Regions from separate parts of the Nocardioides euryhalodurans genome, predicted to be linked through region 2. Evidence: predicted binding sites of a transcription regulator. Region 2 holds the regulator's gene; each other region holds the start of a gene.
What was found. Region 2 encodes LexA, which represses DNA repair genes until DNA is damaged. Its sites were predicted from a motif close to TCGAACANNTGTTCGA; they were not measured.
Positions count from the first base shown of each region.

Region 1: a site for LexA is predicted at 4,312-4,327, ahead of recA (recombinase RecA). Genes of this name have one in related genera too.
Region 3: a site for LexA is predicted at 3,461-3,476, ahead of EXE57_RS17045 (HNH endonuclease signature motif containing protein). Genes of this name have one in related genera too.

Region 1 covers NZ_CP038267.1:719,898-726,959, reverse strand. The annotation lists gene EXE57_RS03470 (TIGR04282 family arsenosugar biosynthesis glycosyltransferase) at 1-205, shown strand, start outside; gene EXE57_RS03465 (methyltransferase domain-containing protein) at 202-843, shown strand; gene EXE57_RS03460 (molybdopterin-dependent oxidoreductase) at 840-1,994, shown strand; gene EXE57_RS03455 (hypothetical protein) at 2,000-2,419, shown strand; gene EXE57_RS03450 (response regulator transcription factor) at 2,397-3,080, shown strand; gene EXE57_RS03445 (sensor histidine kinase) at 3,077-4,219, shown strand; gene recA (recombinase RecA) at 4,458-5,507, shown strand; gene EXE57_RS03435 (regulatory protein RecX) at 5,497-6,084, shown strand; gene EXE57_RS03430 (GNAT family N-acetyltransferase) at 6,095-6,805, shown strand; gene EXE57_RS03425 (PPK2 family polyphosphate kinase) at 6,839-7,062, shown strand, end outside.
Region 2 covers NZ_CP038267.1:1,753,378-1,760,439, forward strand. The annotation lists gene EXE57_RS08230 (hypothetical protein) at 4-1,638, shown strand; gene EXE57_RS08235 (hypothetical protein) at 1,635-2,285, shown strand; gene EXE57_RS08240 (hypothetical protein) at 2,347-2,682, shown strand; gene EXE57_RS08245 (LysM peptidoglycan-binding domain-containing protein) at 2,878-3,210, opposite strand; gene EXE57_RS08250 (SDR family oxidoreductase) at 3,406-4,197, opposite strand; gene lexA (transcriptional repressor LexA) at 4,273-4,986, shown strand; gene EXE57_RS08260 (hypothetical protein) at 5,008-5,484, opposite strand; gene EXE57_RS08265 (sensor histidine kinase) at 5,648-6,799, shown strand; gene EXE57_RS20165 (hypothetical protein) at 6,778-6,957, opposite strand; partial or broken gene EXE57_RS08270 (LuxR C-terminal-related transcriptional regulator) at 6,871-7,062, shown strand, end outside.
Region 3 covers NZ_CP038267.1:3,513,152-3,520,213, forward strand. The annotation lists gene EXE57_RS17030 (M23 family metallopeptidase) at 1-827, shown strand, start outside; gene smpB (SsrA-binding protein SmpB) at 875-1,354, shown strand; gene EXE57_RS17040 (amidohydrolase family protein) at 1,347-2,228, shown strand; gene EXE57_RS17045 (HNH endonuclease signature motif containing protein) at 2,212-3,432, opposite strand; RNA gene ssrA (transfer-messenger RNA) at 3,596-3,966, shown strand; gene EXE57_RS17055 (transporter substrate-binding domain-containing protein) at 4,101-4,820, opposite strand; gene EXE57_RS17060 (DUF1905 domain-containing protein) at 5,242-5,529, shown strand; gene EXE57_RS17065 (hypothetical protein) at 5,675-6,250, shown strand; gene EXE57_RS17070 (hypothetical protein) at 6,601-7,062, opposite strand, start outside.

The DNA of each region.
Region 1 (7,062 bases), 1.0 Mb from region 2:
GCATGCCCGGGTGCTGCACGACGTCCCCATGTCCCGACCCACCACTGGGCGCGACACCCGCGTCGCGCTGGAGACGGCCGGACTGGACGTCGCCGACGCCACCGAGCTGCGCGACGTCGACACGGTGGCGGACGCCGACCTCGTGGCCGCCGACGCACCCCACGGCGCCTTCGCCCGAGCCTGGCACGGGGTGCGGGCCCGATGACGGACGCCGCCTTCACCCAGGTCTTCGCCCGCGCGCTGCAGGGCCACCCCTGCCACGTCGTCGAGGTCGACGGGTACGGCGAGCCGCGCTCGCTGCCCGTCGCCGACTGGGCCCGGGCCGCCGACGAGGCGGACCACCTGCTCCTCGACCGCTGCGAGGGAGCCACGCTCGACATCGGCTGCGGCCCGGGTCGGCTCAGCGCCCGGCTGGCCGAGCTCGGCCACGTCGTGCTCGGCATCGACGTCGTCCCCGAGGCCGTGGCGCAGGCGATCGGCCGCGGTGCGACGGCGCTGCGCCGCAACGTCTTCGAGTCGCTGCCCGGAGAGGGCCGCTGGCGCACCGCGCTGCTGGCGGACGGCAACATCGGGATCGGCGGCGACCCCGCCGCGCTGCTGGGCCGGGCGCGCGAGCTGCTCGACCCGCGCGGGCGGGTGGTGGCCGAGGTCGCACCGCCGGGACTGGGCCTGCGCACCACGTGGGCGGTGCTGACCTGTGGCGACGAGCGGAGCCGGCCCTTCCGGTGGTCGGTCGTGGGGGCCGATGCGGTGCCGGGTCTGGCCGCCGGGGTCGGGCTGCGGCAGACCGGCCTCCACCGGGCCGGCGACCGGTGGTGCGTCGTGCTGGAGGAGGCGCCGTGAGGCCCCGCCCGCCCGCGCCGGAGCACTTCACCAGCCGCCTGCGCAGCCCGGCGGTCGCCAGCCGGGTGGGTGTGCTGCTCGGCATCTCCTTCGGCCTCTGCTTCCTCACCGGGCTGGTGAGCCACTACGCCCAGCTGCCGCAGCAGCCCGTCCCGTTCCCGGCCAGCCCGGCCTGGGGCTACCGGGTCACGCAGGGGCTGCACGTCATCAGCGGGACCGCCGCCGTGCCGCTTCTCCTGGTGAAGCTCTGGACGGTCTATCCGAGGCTGTTCCTGCGCCCGCCGCGCCGGCTCCGCGGGTTGCTCGTGGAGGTTGCCGAGCGTGGCTCCATCGCCGTGCTCGTCGCGTCGGCCGTCTTCCTGCTCGCGTCGGGCCTGGCGAACTCGACCGCCTGGTATCCGTGGGCCTTCTCGTTCCGGACCACCCACTACGCCCTGGCGTGGGTCGCCATCGGGGCGCTCGTGCTGCACGTGGCGGTCAAGCTGCCGCTGATCCGGCAGGCGCTGCGGGCCGACGTCGACGACACCGCGCTCGACCGGCCCACCGCCACCGAACCCGGGGCCCTGAGCAGGCGTGGCCTGCTGCGGACCACCTGGCTCGCGGCCGGCGTGGCGGTCGTCGCGACGGCCGGCAACAGCGTCGGCTGGCTGCGTGAGGTCTCGGTGCTGGCGGTGCGCTCCTCGGACGGCCCGCAGGGGCTGCCGGTGACCAAGTCCGCGCGAGCCGCCGGGGTCCTCGAGACGGCCACCAGCCCGGCGTACCGGCTCACCGTCGAGCACGCGGGCGAGCGGCGCACGTTCGGGCTCGAGGAGCTGCAGGCGCTGCCGCAGGTCACCGAGACGCTGCCGATCGCGTGCGTGGAGGGGTGGAGCGAGAACGCCGAGTGGACCGGGGTCCGGCTGCGCACGCTGCTCGACCTCGTGGGCGCCCCCGCCGGGAGCGCGGTGGTCTTCGAGTCGTTGCAGGAGTCGGGTGCGTTCCGGACCTCCGCTCTGCCCGGCCACTTCGCGGACGACGACCGCACGCTCGTCGCGCTGCGCGTCAACGGGGAGGTGCTGTCGCTCGACCACGGCCATCCCTGCCGGCTGATCGCCCCCAACCGGCCGGGCGTGCGTCAGACGAAGTGGCTGTCCCGGGTGGTGGCGACGTGACCGGCGTGCGCTGGACGCTGGGCGTGGTCGGCGTCGCCGTCGGGGTGTACGGCGGCTGGCTGCTGCTCACCCGCCAGGCCGGTGAGCAGCTGGTCTCCGCCGCCCAGTGGCTGGTCGCCGGGGTGGTGCTCCACGACGCCGTGCTGGTGCCGCTGGTGCTGGTCGTCGTGGCGCTGGCCGGGCGCGTGGCACCCCGGTCCGTCCGGGCGCCGGGCGCGGTGCTGCTGGTCGTGGTCGGTTCGGTGACGCTGCTGGCGGTCCCGGTCCTGGGGGGCTTCGGCCGGCGGCCGGACAACCCCTCCCTCCTCGACCGGGACTACACGGCCGGCTGGCTGGTGCTCGTGGCGACGCTCGTCGTGGCGGTGGCCGTAGGGTCGGTCGTCCAGCGGCGGAGGAGGGCCCGTGGCACAGATCCTGGTCGTTGACGACGACCCCACCGTCAGGGAGGTGGTCGTGTCCTACCTGCGGGCGAACCGGCACGACGTCCGTGAGGCCCGGGACGGCGAGACGGCGCTGGTGATGGCGGAGGAGCAGTCGCCGGACCTCGTCGTCCTGGACCTGATGCTGCCGGGGATCGACGGCCTCGAGGTCTGCCGGAGGCTGCGCGCGGTCGGGCCGGTGCCGGTCATCATGCTCACCGCGCTCGGGTCCGAGACCGACCGGGTGGTGGGGCTGGAGCTCGGCGCCGACGACTACGTCACCAAGCCGTTCAGCCCGCGGGAGCTGGCGCTGCGGGTCGACTCGGTGCTCCGACGTACGAGCGAGCCCGAGCCGGCCGTGCCTGACGTGCTCGAGGACGGCGACCTGGTGCTCGACTCGGTCCGCCACGAGGTGACGCGCGCCGGGTCCCCGCTGTCGCTGACCGCGCGGGAGTTCGACCTGCTCCGCTTCCTGCTCGCCCACCGCGGCGAGGCGTACTCCCGCGAGGACCTCCTGCAACAGGTGTGGGGCTGGTCGTTCGGCGACCAGTCGACGGTGACCGTGCACGTGCGCCGGCTGCGCGAGAAGGTCGAGGACGACCCGACCCGGCCCGAGCGGCTGGTGACGGTGTGGGGCGTGGGCTACCGCTGGGAGGAGAGCGCATGAGTGGTGACGAGCTGCAGGTCATCGGGGTGGCCGCGGCCAGCGCGGTCGGGGTCGGCGCCGTGGGGCTGGGTGTCGCCTGGCTGCTGCGTCGCCGCTCGATCCGCTGGCAGCTGTCGCTGGTCGCGGTCGTCGCGGCCCTCTCGGTGCTCGTGGGTGTCGTGGGTGCGGCGCAGCTGATGTTCATCTCGCAGCACGACTGGAGGGTCGTGGCCCTGGTGGCCGTGGTCGCGGGTGTCGTGTCGCTGGCCGTGGCCCTCGCGCTGGGTGCGGCGATCGCCCACTGGTCCGCATCACTGCGCGAGGACGCCCGCCAGCTCGCCCGGCCCGGTCCGTACGAGGCGCGAGGTCGTGGTCCTGCGGAGTTCCGGGAGCTGTCGGAGGAGCTGACGCGCACCAGCGAGAAGCTGGAGGAGTCGCGGGCGCGCGAGGCCCGGCTCGAGGGGTCGCGTCGCGAGCTGATCTCGTGGGTCTCCCACGACCTGCGGACCCCGCTCGCCGGGATGCGCGCCATGACCGAGGCGCTCGAGGACGGGATGGCTCCCGACCCGGAGCGCTACCGGACCCAGATCCGGGTCGAGGTGGACCGCATGGTGCGGATGGTCGACGACCTCTTCGAGCTGTCGCGGATCCACGCCGGCGTGCTGCGGATCGAGCCCGAGACGGTCCTCGTCGGCGACCTGGTCAGCGAGGCGATCGCCGGGGCCGACCCCGTCGCCCGGGCACGCAGCATCCGTCTGGGCGGCTCGGTGGAGGAGGGGATCGCCATCACCGCGGACCCGGCGGGCCTGTCGCGGGTGATCTCGAACCTGCTCATGAACGCGATCCGCCACACCCCGGCCGACGGCGTCGTCGAGATCCACGGCCGGACCGTGCCGGACGGGGTGGAGCTCAGCGTCACCGACGGCTGCGGCGGCATCGACGCGGCCGACATGGCGCGGGTCTTCGACGTCGCCTGGCAGGGCGAACCGGCACGCACCCCCGCCCAGGAGGAGGACGGGCGGGTGCGCGGGGCCGGTCTGGGGCTCGCGATCGTCAAGGGCATCGTGGAGGCGCACCGCGGCGTGATCGGGGTGGAGAACGTCGAGGCGGGCACCGTCCCGGTGGGCTGCCGGTTCCTCGTCCGGCTGCCGGCGTCCTAGGACGTGTCTCCCGGCTCCATGGCCTGCTGCGACGGCCGAGAACTGAGGGACACGCCCTAGCCGCGACACGCGGGAGGCGCGGATGACCTCGGTCGAACAGTTGTTCGGCTAGGGTTTCGTCCACAGGTGCGACGCGGAGCGAGTTGTCCACAGCCCCGTCCGGACCGGACCACGCTGTCAGTGGCTCGCCCTAGCGTCGAAGGCGCACCTGGACCACACGACACGGAAGGCAACCCACATGGCTGGTGGAGACCGCGAGAAGGCGCTCGACGTCGCTCTCGCCAACATCGAAAAGCAGTTCGGCAAGGGGTCGGTGATGCGGCTCGGCGACGAGGCGCGCGCACCGCTCGAGATCATCCCGACGGGCTCCATCGCGCTCGACGTCGCGCTCGGCCTCGGCGGGCTGCCGCGTGGCCGGGTGGTGGAGATCTACGGTCCGGAGTCCTCCGGCAAGACGACGGTCGCGCTGCACGCCGTGGCCAACGCCCAGCGGGCCGGCGGGATCGTCGCCTTCATCGACGCCGAGCACGCCCTGGACCCCGACTACGCGAAGGCGCTGGGCGTCGACACCGACGCGCTGCTGGTCAGCCAGCCCGACTCCGGTGAGCAGGCGCTCGAGATCGCCGACATGCTGGTCCGCTCCGGCGCGCTGAGCCTGGTCGTCATCGACTCCGTGGCCGCGCTCGTGCCCCGGGCCGAGATCGAGGGCGAGATGGGCGACAGCCACGTCGGCCTCCAGGCCCGTCTGATGAGCCAGGCGCTGCGCAAGATGACCGGCGCCCTCAACGGGTCCAACACCACGGCGATCTTCATCAACCAGCTGCGCGAGAAGATCGGCGTCATGTTCGGCTCGCCGGAGACCACGACCGGTGGCCGGGCGCTGAAGTTCTACTCCTCGGTGCGCCTCGACGTGCGCCGGATCGAGACCCTCAAGGACGGCACCGACATGGTCGGCAACCGGACCCGGGTCAAGGTCGTCAAGAACAAGGTGGCCCCGCCGTTCAAGCAGGCCGAGTTCGACATCATGTACGGCAAGGGCATCTCCCGGGAGGGTGGTCTGATCGACGTCGGCGTCGAGGCCGGGCTGGTGCGCAAGGCCGGCGCCTGGTTCACCTACGAGGGTGACCAGCTGGGCCAGGGCAAGGAGAACGCGCGCAACTTCCTGCGCGACAACCCCGACCTCGCCAACGAGCTCGAGAAGAAGATCCTCGAGAAGCTCGGGGTCGGACCGACCGTCGACGCGCCGAGCGACCTGTCCGACGAGCCCATCGGGATCAATGACTTCTGATCCCTGGCAGGGCGACGTCCGGCTGGGCGTCGAGGCATGGACGGGCCAGCCACCTCCCGAGGACGTGGAGGCGGCTGGCCCGGACGCCGACGCCGAGGAGGTGGCACGCAAGATCCTCCTCGACCAGCTGACCGGACGGGCCCGGTCGCGCAAGGAGCTGGCCGACAAGCTGGCCCAGCGCGGGGTGCCCGACGACGTCGCGACCAGGCTGCTCAGCCGCTTCGAGGAGATCGGCCTGGTCGACGACAGTGCGTTCGCCCACACCTGGGTGAGCGGTCGCCACTCGGCCAAGGGGCTCGCCCCGCGGGCGCTGGCCCAGGAACTGCGCCGCAAGGGCGTCGACGACGAGGTCGCCCGCGAGGCGCTCACGCTGATCGGGGCCGACGAGCAGGAGGAGGCCGCCCGCCGGCTGGTGCGCAAGAAGCTGCGCAGCCTCGAGCGCTTCGACGACGCGACCCGGACCCGACGCCTGGTCGGGATGCTCGGCCGCAAGGGCTACCCCCCCGGACTGGCGTTCGCCGTGGTCCGTGACGAGCTCGGGTCCGCGTCGGAGGAGACCGAGCAGCCGCTCGACTAGCCTCGGCCCCGTGGACGACGCCACGCACCTGACCATCCTCGACCGGGGACACGAGCTCAGCGGCGTCGTCCGACCGGGGGAGTCGTGGGCCGCGGCCGCCCGCCGTACCTGCGCCAGCCTCCACGTGGAACCGACGCCGGTCGACCTCTCCGGAGAGGTCAAGCGGTTCCAGGTCGACCACGACCTCCGGATCGCGCTGCGCGCCATGGGGCGCGGCGACCTCCCCGACGTCGCCCGCTGGCGGGCCAGCGAGCAGGTGCACCGCTGGTGGGCTGCCGACGGCGAGCCGACCCTGGAGCGGGTCACCGAGCAGTACGGACCGGCCATCGACGGCATGGAGAGGACCCGGATGTGGGTGGTCGAGGCCAACGGCCGCTCGGTCGGGTTCTGCCAGGACTACCGGATCCGGGACCACCCCGGCTTCGCGGTGCTGGTGCCCGACCCGGAGGCCGTGGGCGTCGACTACGCCATCGGCGAGCCCCACCTCCTCGGCCAGGGCATCGGCACCGCCATGCTCTGGGCCTGGGTGCGCAGCGCGCGCCACCGCTACCGCGACGTGACGACCTACTTCGCCGCACCGGAGCACACCAACCTCGCGAGCCTGCGGGTGCTCGAGAAGGTCGGCTTCGCGCCCGGCACCTGGTTCGACGAGCCGCGTGCCGACGGGTCGGTGGCGACCGTCGTGGGCTGCAGCCTCGACGTCGCCCGCGTCGTCGGGTGAGCAGCGCGACCGGCGAGACGACATGATGGCGCCATGAGCGAGCTGCGCCTGCCCCCCGGACCGGTCGACCTGCGGGGCCTCCCGTCCGACGCAACACCCGGGTTCACCGGCGACAAGGCCGATGGCCAGGAGGCGCTGGCCGCGCTCGGACCCGAGCTCGCCGACCTGCAGGAGCGGCTCTTCGCCGAGGGCACCACCGGGTCGCACCGACGCGTGCTGCTCCTCCTGCAGGGCATGGACACCTCGGGCAAGGGCGG
Region 2 (7,062 bases):
ACCATGGCCGACCCACCACTCATCCAGCTCGAACCTGGTGGCACCGCACCCGTCGTCCGTTACGACATCCCCGAGCCGACGGGCTACGAGGGCAAGAACTTCATCCGGCTCGACTTCGAGGACGACGTCTTCACCCAGGCCGCCCGCGCGGCCCAGCCGGTCTCGCGTGCCACCCCGCTGGAGAACCAGTCGACCGACCAGGTCCGCACCGAGGTGGCGGCGTACCTCCGGACGGGGAGCTCGCGTCGCTCCGAGCTGCCGTCGCTGCCGGTGACCGTCGCGATGCGGCCGGCCGGCGACACCCCGCTCCCTCCCCCACCCGACATCGACGACGACGTCCTCGACGGCATCGCCGACCAGGTCGCGCAGGGCTTCCACGTCGTCAAGGGCGTCGACCTCTTCGGCAGCCCGCTCATCACCACCGTCCCGGTGCCGCCGCAGCCCGACCCCCACCTCTACCTCGTCGAGACGCTGCGCATGACCTCGTTCCTCGGCGACTACGGGGCGGGGCGGATCGTGAAGACGTTCACCCTGCTCCCGGGCGAGGTCACCAAGATCAGCGTGAAGACCTACCGCCAGCGCGAGAGCACCCGCAAGGACGCCTCGAGCGTGCTCGACTCGCTCACCCAGGAGAGCGCGACCGACCTCGAGAAGTCGCTGACGACCGAGCAGTCGGACCAGCGCTCCTTCCAGCAGACCAAGGAGTACTACGCCGACGCCGAGGCCAGCGCCGGGTGGGGCTGGGGCAGCGCGAGCGTGAAGGCGGGCGTCAAGGGCTCGACCAACGCCGCCCGCGAGGAGTCGGTCAAGAACGTCTCCAACGCGACCGAGAAACACTCCGCCCGCGCCTCGGCGAAGCGCGAGGTCGAGATCAACACCAGCTACGAGGTCACCGACAAGGAGGGCGAGGAGCTGGCCACCGAGCGGCAGGTCGAGAACATCAACCTCTCCCGCACGCTCAACTTCGTCTTCCGGCAGATGAACCAGGAGTTCGTGACGTTCCTCCACCTGACCGACGTCCGGATCGGCTACTTCGACGGCCACGGGTCCTCGCGTCGCGAGTACCCGTTGTCCGGGCTCGAGCAGCTGCTGGCCGAGGTCGTCGACCCGGCCCACCGCGGACCGGTCCGCGACGTGATCCTCGAGCAGCTCTCCGCCGTACGGAACCGTGACGGCGTGCCGATCGACGTCGTCGACGAGGTCGAGGTCACCCCCGGCGACGTCTATCGCCGGTTCGACACCGAGCTGACGGCCGGCTTCACCGACGAGCGCGGCAGGTCGTACGAGGTCCCCGGCGTGCTGCTGAAGGTCGACCGGCGGGTGATGCGCACCGAGGGCGTCATCGTCGAGGCGCTGCTCGGCAACGGTCCGGCCCTCGACGGTTACGCCGAGCAGCTCCAGCAGCTCGAGGTCGAGCGCCGGGAGGCCGAGGTCGCCAAGGAGCAGGCGCAGGCCGCACAGGTGGCTCTCGTCAACCAGGTGATCGATGCGGGGGACGAGACCAAGGGCGCCATCGCTGCGCAGCTGCTGGGGTGCACCTTCGGGTGTCACTGCTGCTGCTGTGCGGACGACAGTGCGCCCGCGGGTGGGAGCGGCGGTGTCTCCCCCGGGCCCGCCGTTCCTGCCCCCCAGCCATGAACGACGTCACGACGGCCGAGAAGGTCCTCTCCTACGGCGACCGCGCCGTCGCGCAGGGCAAGCGGGTCGCGGACGCGCCGCAGAAGAAGGGAGCGCCCAAGGCGCCCGCGCCGCCGAAGGCACCGCCCGCGCACGTGACGGCTGCGCGCAGCGTGTGGCAGAACCAGCTCGCCGGGGTGGTGGGCGGGGCGGCCGTCACGATCGAGGACCTGTCCAAGGCGCCGTCCGCGGCCATCCAGCGGAGCAGCTTCGCGGCCTGGACCAACTCGGGGACCGAGATCTACGTCAGCAAGTCCGCCTCGACCGACGCCAACGCCCTCTTCGTGGTGCTGCACCACGAAGCCGAGCACATCGTGGACTTCCGCAAGAACGGCAACAGGCCGCCGGTGGACTACGCCGCGATGATGAGGTTCGAGTGCACCGCCTACGGCGCCTCGACCACCATGTGCGCCGGGCACGCCAACCCGGACGTCAAGCAGTACGAGCCGCAGATGAAGCGGCTCCGCGACTTGTTCTGCCAGAAGATCACGGCCGTCGAGGCGGCGACCAAGGACCCGAACGAGCGCAACGCGGCGTACCGCACCTTCATGCTCGGCAAGGACAAGCTGCTTCCGCCGCACAAGCTGATCGGCGACCTCTACCGGTGACTCCCGCCACGTCTTCGGGACTCCCCCTGCACGACGTGGCGGCATCGGACACAATGTGCCCGTGGCACAGGGGAAGCGGGTCGGACCGAAGAAGAAGCGGTCGAACCTCCGCCCGGCGACCCTGCTCCTCTCCCTCGGCATCACGGTCGGCGTGATCGCGTGGGGCTACCTGGTCAAGGCCGCGATCGACTTCGGCGTCCAGGCCCGCAACGGCGACCAGGACGCGTGGATCTACCTCGGAGCCGCCTCGCTCGGTGCGGTCGCCTGTCTCTTCATCGGCCTGATGCTGGTGGCGCGGCTGCTGCGCATGCTCGGCATCACCTCCGAGCGTCCTGCTGCCCCCACGACCCCGGCCGAGCCGCCGCGTCCGGTCGGCGGGCGGCGGGCCTCGCGCTGAGACACCTCGCGGCGTGTGCCTGAGAACGGTGCATGCGCCGGTCTCAGGCACACGCGGCGAAACACCGGGGCAGACGCCGCGAGGGGCGGGCCAGCGTGTGGCCCACCCCTCGTCTTCCCCGGCCCACCGGCGGCTGCTGGGGTCGAGTCAGCAGCTGCCGGTGGAAGATATTCAGTTGTGGGTCTGGGGGCCGGTCTAGCTGGTCGGCACCCGCAGCTTCTGGCCGGCGTAGAGGACCGCCGAGTCGAGGCGGTTGAGGTCCTCGATCCGCTCGACCATCGCGTTGACGTCGCCCTCGGTGGTGATGCTCGCCGCGAGGTCGTAGAGAGTGTCACCGGGCTCGACCTGGACGACCAGCGTCGACTCGGGGGTGCCGGGTCGCTCGGTGGCGACGGAGCCGCTGCCCCAGAGCACGCCGAGGGCCAGCACCACCAGCAGTCCGGCGGCGAAGACCACCAGCCGGCCGCGGCGCGTCAGGCGCACCGCGGACGTGATCGTCGGGGTGGGGCTCAGGGTCATCGTGCTCATCGGGACCTCCTGGGGAAGTGGCGGTCAGCCTGTCGGTCGTGGTGTCGATCGAGAGTCTGGAGGTGACCACTGACAACGTCTCCGGAGCCGGTGGATCGACCAGACGTTCGATCGAACACGTGTACGACGGTAGAGCACGTGTTCGAACAGATCAAGGACCTGGCCGAACAAATGTTCGACCGACCCGTCGGAGGCTCAGCCCTGGCGGGCGATCGCCTTCCGACCCTGCGCCTCGACGACCCGCATCGCCTGCTTGGACACCGACGGTGCGACGGCAGAGGCGCGGACCAGGCCGCCGCGCCAGCGCGGGACGCTGAGCAGCACCCGTCGCGAGCCGACGAGCGAGACCGCCTCGCGGGCCACCTCCTCGACGGTGAGGATCCGGCCGCCGGAGTGGGCCAGCCGCGAGCCGAGCGAGTCGTGGGTGTGACCCTCGGTCAGCATCGCGGTCTGCACCACGTCGGGGCAGACCGCGTGGCAGCGCACCCGTCGCGGGGTCTCGGCGTCGACCGAGGCCGTGATCGAGACGACGCCGGCCTTGGTGGCGGCGTAGACGCCGTAGCCGGGGACCGGGCCGAGTCCGGCGAGCGAGGCGGTGTTGACGATGTCACCGCCGCGCGAACCGAAGGCCGACAGCGCCGCCCGCATCCCCCACAGGGTGCCGAGCAGGTTGACCTCGACCAGCCGCCGTACCTGCTCCTCGGACTGCTCCGCGAGCCGGCCGTCGTCGCCGACGCCGGCGTTGTTGAACCACGCGACCAGGGGACCGTGGTCGAGCGCCGCCTCCGCGACGGCCGCGTGCTCGGCCGGGTTCCGTACGTCGTGGGTCAGCCCCTCCTCGGCACCGAGCTCGGCCGCGGTGTCGGCCGCGCCCGCGCCGTCGAGATCGGTGAGCACCACCCCGTGACCCTGCCTCACCATCAGCTCGCCGATCGCGCGCCCGATCCCCCGAGCGGCACCGGTCACGACGACACTCGTCTGCTGCATGGCCGCGGAGTCTGCCACGACACGCCTTTCGAACAGGTGTTTGAAATCCCCGGCGCGGAGTGGGACCCTCCTGCCATGGCGAAGAAGAAGGTCGCAGAGCTGCCCGACGGTCCCCCCGACGCCACCGGGCTGACCGCCCGGCAGCAGAAGGTGCTCGCCACCATCAAGGACGCGATCGAGAAGCGGGGCTATCCGCCCAGCATGCGCGAGATCGGTGAGGCCGTCGGTCTCACCAGCTCCAGCAGCGTCGCCCACCAGCTCAAGACGCTCGAGGAGAAGGGCTTCCTCAAGCGCGACCCGAAGCGGCCCCGGGCGCTCGAGGTGTTCCTCCCCGAGGTGATGGCTGCGCGCCGCAGCCTCGGTTCCGCGGAGGAGACCTCCTACGACGAGACCGGCGTCGGCGACGCGACGCCCGCAGCCTCCTACGTCCCGGTGGTCGGTCGGATCGCGGCCGGCGGTCCGATCCTGGCCGAGGAGCGGATCGAGGACGTCTTCCCGCTGCCCAAGCAGCTCGTCGGCGACGGCCAGCTGTTCCTGCTCGAGGTCTCCGGCGACTCGATGGTCGACGCGGCGATCTGCAACGGCGACTACGTCGTGATCCGCCAGCAGGCGACCGCCGAGAACGGCGAGATCGTCGCCGCCATGATCGACGGCGAGGCGACGGTCAAGACCTTCCAGAGGAAGGCCGGCCAGGTCTGGCTGCTCCCCCACAACGACGCCTACGAGCCGATCGACGGCACTCACGCCACGATCCTCGGCAAGGTGACGGCGGTCCTGCGCAGCCTCTGAGCAGGACCCCCGCCACCGACCTCACATGCCGGCGAGGTTGTTGGTCGCCATCCAGTCGCTGACGTAGACCGCGACGTACCCGAGCAGCGCCAGCGCTCCGATCGCGACCGCCGTGCCACCGGCACCCGCACGCTGCCCGGTACGCCGGGCGTGGGTGCCAAGCAGCATCCCGGCGATGGCCAGCGGCGGGGTCAGCCCGGACCAGAACACCAGCACCAGCAGCAGCCCGGTGATCGACAGCCCGAGGCCGACGGCAGCAGACCGGGTCCCCGCCAGCGTGCGGGGGACGACCAGGCCGAAGACGATCCCCACGGCGACCGCCGCAACGGCGAGGACCACGAGGAACCCGCCGGCGCTGTGGTCGGCCCCGTCGGTCCCGTCGGCGAAGACGCCGAGGGCGGTGAACGCCGCAGAGGTGACCAGTGCGACGGCGGCGGCCGGAGCCACGAGTCGCGAGGTCGGGGTGGCGGAGCGAGATGGTGCGGTGGTGGTGGTCATGACGACTCCTCGAGGTAGGGACTGCTGATGTCCCGGAGTCTCTGCCGTCCGGGGCACCGGGGTCGTCACCCCTGACAGCGAACCCGGATCGCTCTCCCGGACCACGCGGGAGTCATTCCCGGGAGTGACGTCACGGGCGACCGGGCGGGCCTACCGTGTCGTCATGAGGGGACGCGCATGGCTGTCTCGGCACCGGGATCCCGTGATCGCCGCGCTGGCTGCGGTCGGCCTCCTCGGCGAGCTGGCGGTGTACGACGCCGCGGACCTGTCCCGCGCGGCGCCGCTGGCCGCCGTCGCGGCGGGGGCCCTGATGTGGCGTCGTACACAGCCCGTTCCCGCGTTCCTCGCGACCTGGCTCGCTCTCGTGGCCCTGACGCGGTACGCCCCCGGGATCGACAACAGCTCGACGACGTTCGTGCTCATCTTCTTCATCACCCTGTTCTCCCTGGGGGCGCACACGCGCGGGCTCGAGGTGGTCGTCGCCGTGCCCCTGGTCTGCCTGATGACCGCGTGGTTCGTCCTGAACGACGGCGACCCCCTCGCCGCCGGCGACATCGTCTTCGGCACCCTCTTCGTGGGTGGGCCGTGGGCGACCGGGCTGGCGCTCCGGCTGCGCGGGGACCTCGCGCGCGCCAACCGGGAGCTCGTCGTCCAGCAGGAGGAGCGGGCTGCCAGGGCCGTGGCCGAGGAACGGTCCCGGATCGCGCGGGAGCTGCACGACGTGGTGTCCCACGCGATCTCGGTGACCGTGCTGCAGGCCCGCGGCGCCCGACGGACCCTCGACAGCGACCCCGAGGCAGCCCGGCATGCGCTCGACGCCATCGAGCAGACCAACACCGCGGCGCTGGGCGACATGCGACGGTTGCTGGCGGTGCTGCGTGACACCGAGCCCGACGGGCGGGTCGACCCCCACGCCCCTCAGCCCTCGCTGGCCCACCTGGACGACCTCGTCGACCACGTGCGCGCCGCGGGGGTCCCGGTCGCGCTGGAGGTGTCCGGTGTCGACCGCGACGTTCCGCCGGGCGTCGACCTCTCGGCCTACCGCATCGTCCAGGAGGCCCTCACCAACGTGCTCAAGCACGCCGAGGCCTCGCCGACCCGGATCCGCCTCGAGTACGCCGAGGACGCCCTCACCGTGCTGGTGGTCGACGAGGGCAGCCCGAGGGCGATGGCCTCGGGCGAACCCCCCGGGCACGGCCTGATCGGGATCCGGGAGCGCGTTGCCGTCGTGGGTGGCGACGTCGAGGCCGGCCCGAACGGGAGCGGCGGCTTCCGGGTCCGGGCCCGGCTCCCCTACTCGCTGGAGGACTCGTGAGCGAGGCGACGACGATCCGGGTGGTCCTGGCCGACGACCAGCCGCTCGTCCGCGCAGGGCTGCGGATGATCCTGTCCACCGAGCCCGACCTCGAGGTCGTCGGCGAGGCCGGTGACGGCCGGGCCGCCGTCGAGCAGTGCCGGTCGCTCGAGCCACACGTCGTCCTGATGGACGTCCGGATGCCGCTGCTCGACGGGATCGAGGCCACCCGGCCGTCACCGCCCTGCCCCGACCGCCGCGGGTCCTGGTGCTCACCACCTTCG
Region 3 (7,062 bases), 1.8 Mb from region 2:
TGGAGACCTTCGCCTCGATGATGCAGGCCCAGAACCCCGCCGACCTCACCTGGGCCGAGGAGGCCCGCGACGTGGTCGTCCAGCGCGAGACACGGGCCTACGACGAGCTCCGCGCCTCCGAGGTGCTGCTCCAGGTCCGTGAGGAGCAGGTCGCCGAGGCCGAGGCCGAGGTCGAGGTCGAGCGCCAGGAGGCCGCCGAGCACCTGGTCGTCACGCAGGACCTCACCGCCCGAGCCCGCGAGGCCAAGGCCCGCGTCGTCGACACCGTCACCGCGCGCCGCAGCGCCCAGCAGCGCGCCGCCATCGCCCGGCAGCGGGACCTGCGCGACCTGCAGAAGCTGAAGGCCGAGGAGCAGAGGATCACGGAGCTGATCGCCCGGCGGTCGGCCCGGGCCAGCACCCCGTCGTACTCACGGTCCCAGTCGGGCGGCGGCTTCCTGTCCAACCCCATCCCCGGGGGCTACGTCACCTCGCCGTTCGGGATGCGCACGCACCCGATCTACGGCTACTACTCGCTCCACAACGGGACGGACTTCGGGGGCGGCTGTGGCCTGCCGCTGGTCGCGTCGGCGTCCGGCACGGTCGTGTCGACGTACTACTCGTCGACCTACGGCAACCGAGTGTTCGTCCACGTCGGGAACGTCGGCGGCAAGAGCCTCACGATCGTCTACAACCACCTGTCCTCGGACACGGTGAGCGCCGGACAGCGGGTCGAGCGCGGCCAGGTCGTCGGCTACTCCGGGACCACCGGCTGGTCGACCGCCTGCCACCTGCACTTCACGGTCCTGGTCAACGGGCAGCCCGTGAACCCGATGGGCTGGCTCTGACCTCCGCCGGCTCCAAACCCGTTGCCCCTGCCTGAGAGAATGGTCGGATGGCCAGGGAGCAGGGGCAGAAGATGGTCGCGCAGAACAAGAAGGCGCGCCATGACTACCACATCGACGACACCTACGAGGCCGGCATCGTGCTGGTCGGCACCGAGGTGAAGTCGCTGCGGCAGGGGCGTGCCTCGCTCGTCGACGGCTTCGCCGAGGTCGACGACGGCGAGGTGTGGCTTCACAACGTGCACATCCCGGAGTACTCCCAGGGCACCTGGACCAACCACGCCGCGCGCCGGCGCCGCAAGCTGCTGCTCAACCGCTCCGAGATCGCCCGGATCGAGCGCAAGGTCTCCGAGAAGGGCTTCACCCTCGTCCCGCTCGCGCTCTACTTCAAGGACGGCCGGGCCAAGGTCGAGATCGCGGTGGCGCGCGGCAAGAAGGAGTACGACAAGCGGCACACCATCGCCGCCCGGACCGCGAACCGTGAGAAGGAGCAGGCGTTGGGCCGCCACCTGAAGGGCATGCGTGACTGAGCCTGGGTGGCAGCGCCTGGGTCTTCCCGGACTTGTCGACCTCCACACCCACTTCCTGCCGCCGCGGGTGATGGCCAAGGTGCGGGCCCAGTTCGACGCGGCCGGCCCGCTGATCGGCCGGCCGTGGCCGCTCCGCTACCGCGACAGCGACGAGGCGCTGGTCGAGGTGCTGCGCGGCCTCGGCGTACGACACTTCACGGCACTGGCCTACGCCCACAAGCCCGGCATGGCGGAGTTCCTCAACGACTGGACCCACGACTTCGCCGAGCGGGTGCCGGAGGCGCTGCGGTGCGCGACGTTCTACCCGGAGCCCGACGCAGCGGCGTACGTCGCCGAGCGGGTCGCCGGGGGAGTGCAGGTGATGAAGGTGCACGTCCAGGTCGGCGCCTTCGACGTCCGCGACCCGCTGCTGGACGTGCCGTGGGGCATCCTCGCCGAGGCGGGCACGCCGGTGGTCCTGCACGCGGGCAGCGGGCCGGTCCCGACGGAGTTCACCGGCCCCGGGCCGGTCGCGGAGCTGCTCGGACGCCACCCGCAGCTGCGGCTCGTGATCGCCCACGCGGGCGCGCCGGAGTACCGCGAGTTCCTGGAGCTGGCCGAGCGCCACGAGCACGTCGCCCTCGACACGACGATGGCCTTCACGGAGTTCTTCTCCGAGATGGGCGGAAGCTGGCCGCAGGACCTGACGCCCCGCCTGGGCGACCTCGGCCTGGCGGGCAAGGTCTTCCTGGGCACCGACTTCCCCAACATCCCCTACCCGTACGAGACGCAGCTCGACGCGCTCGAACGCCTCGACCTCGGCGACGAGTGGTTGCGTGCAGTGCTGTGGCACAACGGTGAGCGACTGATCCATCCGGCTACGTCCGCCGGGTGAACCGGACGCTGCCGTCGGGCAGCCGGGCGTGACGGAACCCCCGGTCGTGGATCCGCCGGTGGTGGAACCCGCACAGCGGCACCATGTCGGCGCGGTCGGTGCGGCCGCCGCGTGACCAGGGTCGTCGGTGGTGGAGCTCGGTCCACGCGTACGGGACCTCGCAGCCGTCGGCCGCGCACGAGGTGTGGGTGAGCACGCCCGCGGTGCGCTGGGCCTCGGTGAAGAGCCGCTGGCTCCGGCCGAGGTCGAGGGGCTGGGACTGCCCGCCGAGGACCGCGGGCACGAGGCCGGCGTTGCAGGCGAGGCGGCGGGCCTCGCCGGCGGAGACCAGGTCGCCGGTGTCGAGCCCGGCCGCCTTGAGCCGGCCGCGGAGGGTGTCGAGGTCGAGCTTCACGAGCACGGTGGCGGCGACCTTGCCGTGGAGGTGGTCGGTCGGGACGCGCTCCAGCAGGGTCGCGAACGCCAGCCCCCGGTCGTGGGCGGGACCGCGGTCGACCGCCTGGTCGCCGGCCTGTGCGCGGCCGGCGCCGAGCCGCCCGCGTCGGGGTGCGGTCATGGTGTCGAGGACCCGTCGCAGGATCGAGGCCGCCAGTGTGGGGACGGTGAAGTGTCCGGAGGTCGTGCCGTCGCCGTGGTCGTGGAGGGTCAGCCGCGTCCGAGCCAGGGCCGCGGCCTCCTCGTCGACCAGCAGGCCGTCCTCGTGGGCGTCGACGACCGCCGGGTCTCGCTCCACCGCCTCGAGCGCCCGCCGGGCGAGTCGCCGCAGCTGCACCGGGTCGCAGGTCCGCGCCTGCTCGACCAGCCGTGACTCGACGGCGCCGGTCTGGGCGGGCGTGAGAGCCGCCGGGAGCTTGCGCTTCGCATCCGCGATCACCGCGGCGTGCTCGACCGAGACGTCGCCGCTGGCCAGCGCCGAGGCGGTGGCACGCAGGTCGCGGTCCAGGGAGGTGGCGAGCCGGGCATGGCGGGCCGCCTGGGCCTGCCCGGCGCGGGTCTGGCTCGCCAGCCACGAGCCCGCGTCGCGGGCACCCGACCGCTGTGGCACCAACGCATGGTCGGCGGCTGCGACGAGCCGAAGCTTGAGCGCCTCGAGCCGGCGTACGGCCCGGTCGCACTCGACCACCGCCACGGCGTACCCCTCCGACGGGACGCCCGGCTGCACCCGGTCGAGGGCCGCGTGGACCTCCTGCAGCAGTGTCGACATCGGACCCTCCTCTCCGCGGTCGGCTACATCGAACGTGTGTTCGATTCTAGGCGGCGGCGGTGACAGGGATCAACGGTGTCGCTGAGCCTGTGGAGAGGAATGGATGCGACGCGGTGGGCGTTCACCCCTACACTGCGTGGAGCAGTTGATTGACAACTCCAGAGGGGCTGATCGGTTTCGACTTGGGACGTTAGTTCCAGGGGAAGCGGGTCGAGAAGCCAGCGTCATCTCGTAAACGATCGCTGGAAACCTATAGTTGCCGACTCTAAGCGCAACGACTTCGCTCTCGCTGCCTGAGCAGTGATCGAAGGGTCTGACCGGGCATCCGTCCTCGTCCCGGACCCAGGCCTCATCTAGAGGACTTGCTGCTCATCTCCTGTCAGGAGGGGTGAGCGGGACTTTTTCCTGACTGGGCCTGTCGGCGACGTGTCTGTGCGAGCGCCGGGGCCGAGAAAAGCGACATCACCGACTGCACCCGGAGAAGACCTGGTTCGACGCTCGAGGACGCGGGTTCGATTCCCGCCAGCTCCACCAAGGGGTCTTCGCAGAATGAACGCGAAGACTTCGCAGAATCAGCGGATCCGGTGGCCACCCACCGGATCTCATCCCTCTGAACACGAGAGCCGCCCCGACACCCGTCGGCGCGGCTCTCGTTCGTCGCGCCTGCTTCATGCGGCGGGTGGGGCGACCGTCGCGTCACGTCGGCCGGATCGGTCGAGGGCGCGCGCGATGAAGCCGTTGGCTTTCAGCTCCTCGACGAAGGCGTGCAGGAATCCGATCGTCTGGTCGCTGCGGGAGCGGGTGGTCCCGACCGCCTGCTTGATCTCCATGAAGTGTGGCTCGAGCAGCCGGGTCCCGCGGTGGCTGGCGGCGAAGTCGACGACCGGCTGCCTGATGCCGGCGGCGACCTCCAGCTGCTGCTCGCTGAACACCGAGGTGCCCTCGCTGCCACGGACGACCTCTGCGTGAGCCAGGGTGCGGGTGAGGAACAGGTCGTAGGCGGACCCCCTCTTGACCCCGACCCGGACGCCTGGCCGGTCGACGTCGGCGGCCGAGGTGAGGGATGAGTGGTCGGGAACCGCGAAGACACCCTCGATGACCGCGTACGGCGCGGTGAACGCGACCGTCTCCTCGCGAGCAGGATCGACGGCAAGGAAGCAGATGTCGGCCCGGCCCGCGGCCATCGCCTCAAACGAGTCACGCGCGGCATCGAAGCAGATCAGCTCGACCGGGAGGCCGAGCCGAGAGCCGAGCTCACGGGCGATGTCGACGGTGACGCCGCCTGGGGCGTCGGGCGCGCCTTGGGCGAGCACCGGGTTGCCGAGGTTGATCGACGCACGCAGGGTGCCGGTCGGGGCGAGATCGTTGGTGATGTCCACGAGCCGCATGGTGCCAGCCGCGGTGTTCGTGGCAGCGGTTGACGTTTCGGACCGGGTGCTGGTTCCGGCGGTCTGGGGTGCAGACATCCGTGCCTGTCCGCAGAAACAGTCGGCTGACCCGAGGGTTTCGAAATCTACGAACACCCCACCAACCGACTGAGGGTGCCCGCACCACTGCGCGTGCCCCGGTCGCAAGTGACAGGCCCAGCCGTGGTGCGGCTGGGCCTGTTCGCGCCCCAGGCTCTGTGATCCTCGCCCCCGCTCGGCGGGACGCAGCGACCAGCAGGGCTGGCCTGGGCGAGCGTGGCCATGGAGCTGTCGGAATGGCCGGCCTTGGGGTAGGCGGCGGATCCGCCTGAGGAGCGATGACTCACGAGGGGGACGCCGGTCAGACCTTCGAGACCCTCGTTCGACCAGGAAGGTTCCCGGCATGAGTGCAGCCATTGGCCCTCTCGACATCAGCTTCACCGCGACGTTGGGCCGGCTCCGGGAGGGAGACACCTGGACCTGCGTTCAGCTTCCCGACTCCGCCGCCATCTTCGGCACCCGCGGCCTGGTCAAGGTCTCCGGCACCGTCGACGGTGAACCCTTCGATGGTGCCTTCATGGCACTCGGTGATGGCACCCACAAGCTCCCGATCGCGGCGGCGATCCGGCGGGCCATCGGGAAGAACGACGGCGATCAGGTAGCCGTACACCTGACGGCTCGGCGTAGCTGAGGCATGTGCGGCGGATGGACGTATGTTGAGGACGCACTCATCGCGGGCGCAATCTCTGGGCAGGCGAGCTGGTCGGCCCACCGCGGGTGGGTGAGCAGCACTGGTACGTGAACTCGCGGTCGGAGAAGGTCGGTGGTAGACGCACGTGTTCAGTCACGTCACAGCCACGCGAGCCGAGGGAGGCGAGCAGCGTCCGGGCGACGACATCGTCGTGCCAGCGGACGTGGTGATGGACCGAGCCTTCACCGTCCCGGGAACTCCCGAGATGGTGTTCCCGTGGATGCGACAGCTCGGCAAGGGCAGGGCTGGTTGGTACCTGCCGCGGAACGTCGAACGTTGCCTGCCGACACGCCGCCGGGCCTTGCGGCACATCGAGCCCAGATGGCAACACCTCAGTCCAGGAGACACTGTCCCGGACTACGGGGGAGCCAAGGAGACGTTCACCGTCGCGTCGATCGACCCGCCGCACTCGCTGGTGTACCGATCGCAACGCGGCCGCGCCCTGATCAGCTGGTCGATTGTGCTGCGCCCGGCTGGCACCGGTGCGGGCGAACCCACGCGAGTTCTGCTACGCCTGCGAGTTGGTGCGGCCCGGCGGCCGTGGTTGGTGAGGACTGCCGGAGAGGCACTGGACGTGCTCACGATCGCCGCTGTGGCGGCGGGACTCGCCGAACGCATGCAGGACGCGTCGAGCCAGGGAGCGTCACGCGACCGCGCGTGACAGCCCCGCTCCGGGGGGCGCCCTTGGGGGCATGAAGCGTTCGGAGTCTGGGCGACGCTCATCGGAGGGAGCGCACTCAGCGACGTTAGCGCGCGTCCGGCTCGCGGCGTTGGGACGTCCCCCTCCGACGTACACCGCTCCCGGAGTTTCCCTCGAGGTAGCGGGCGCGCTGTGCGCCAGGTCCCGGCGCCTGTGCACGTGGACGGGGCCTGTTCACTCCGGTGCTGCGCGTGCGGCATCCAGCGAGTACGCCCCTGGGCGGCTCCACCTGACCTCGGGTGGAGCCGCTTCTCGTGGGGCGAGGCCCCACGATCAGTTCGGGATGCGCCTGATCCACATGGCGCACGCCGTCACGCATCGACCTTGCGTGCGATCCGGTAGTCGAGGGTCAGGAACGGGAAACCGAAGACCCAGAACGCGTGCTCGGCGCGCAGCACGCCATCCTCGACGAAGACGTCGAGCTGCTCCTCGAAGCCGTGCACCGCGACGGCCGTCAGCTCGTCCGCGGTGGTGTCGATGTAGGTGAGGTAGTGGCCCGCCTGACCGTCGTCGACGCGACTGGTCAACCTCAGCCCGCGGTCGGGGCGGGAGGCAGGGCGCAACGTGGCGGTGAAGCTGCCCTCCGGGACCGGGAACCCGACGCTCACGTAACCGCGGCCGTCATGGGTGTACGTCGTGTAGATGCCGGTCATGATCGGCTCGTCGTCGTCGGCGAACGACCGGATCCAGCCGCGTACGGAGACCACCCCGTCGAGGTCGGTGACCGTGTCGATGCGGCTGCGGACCCCTCGCTGGGCCTCGCGCTGGTTCAT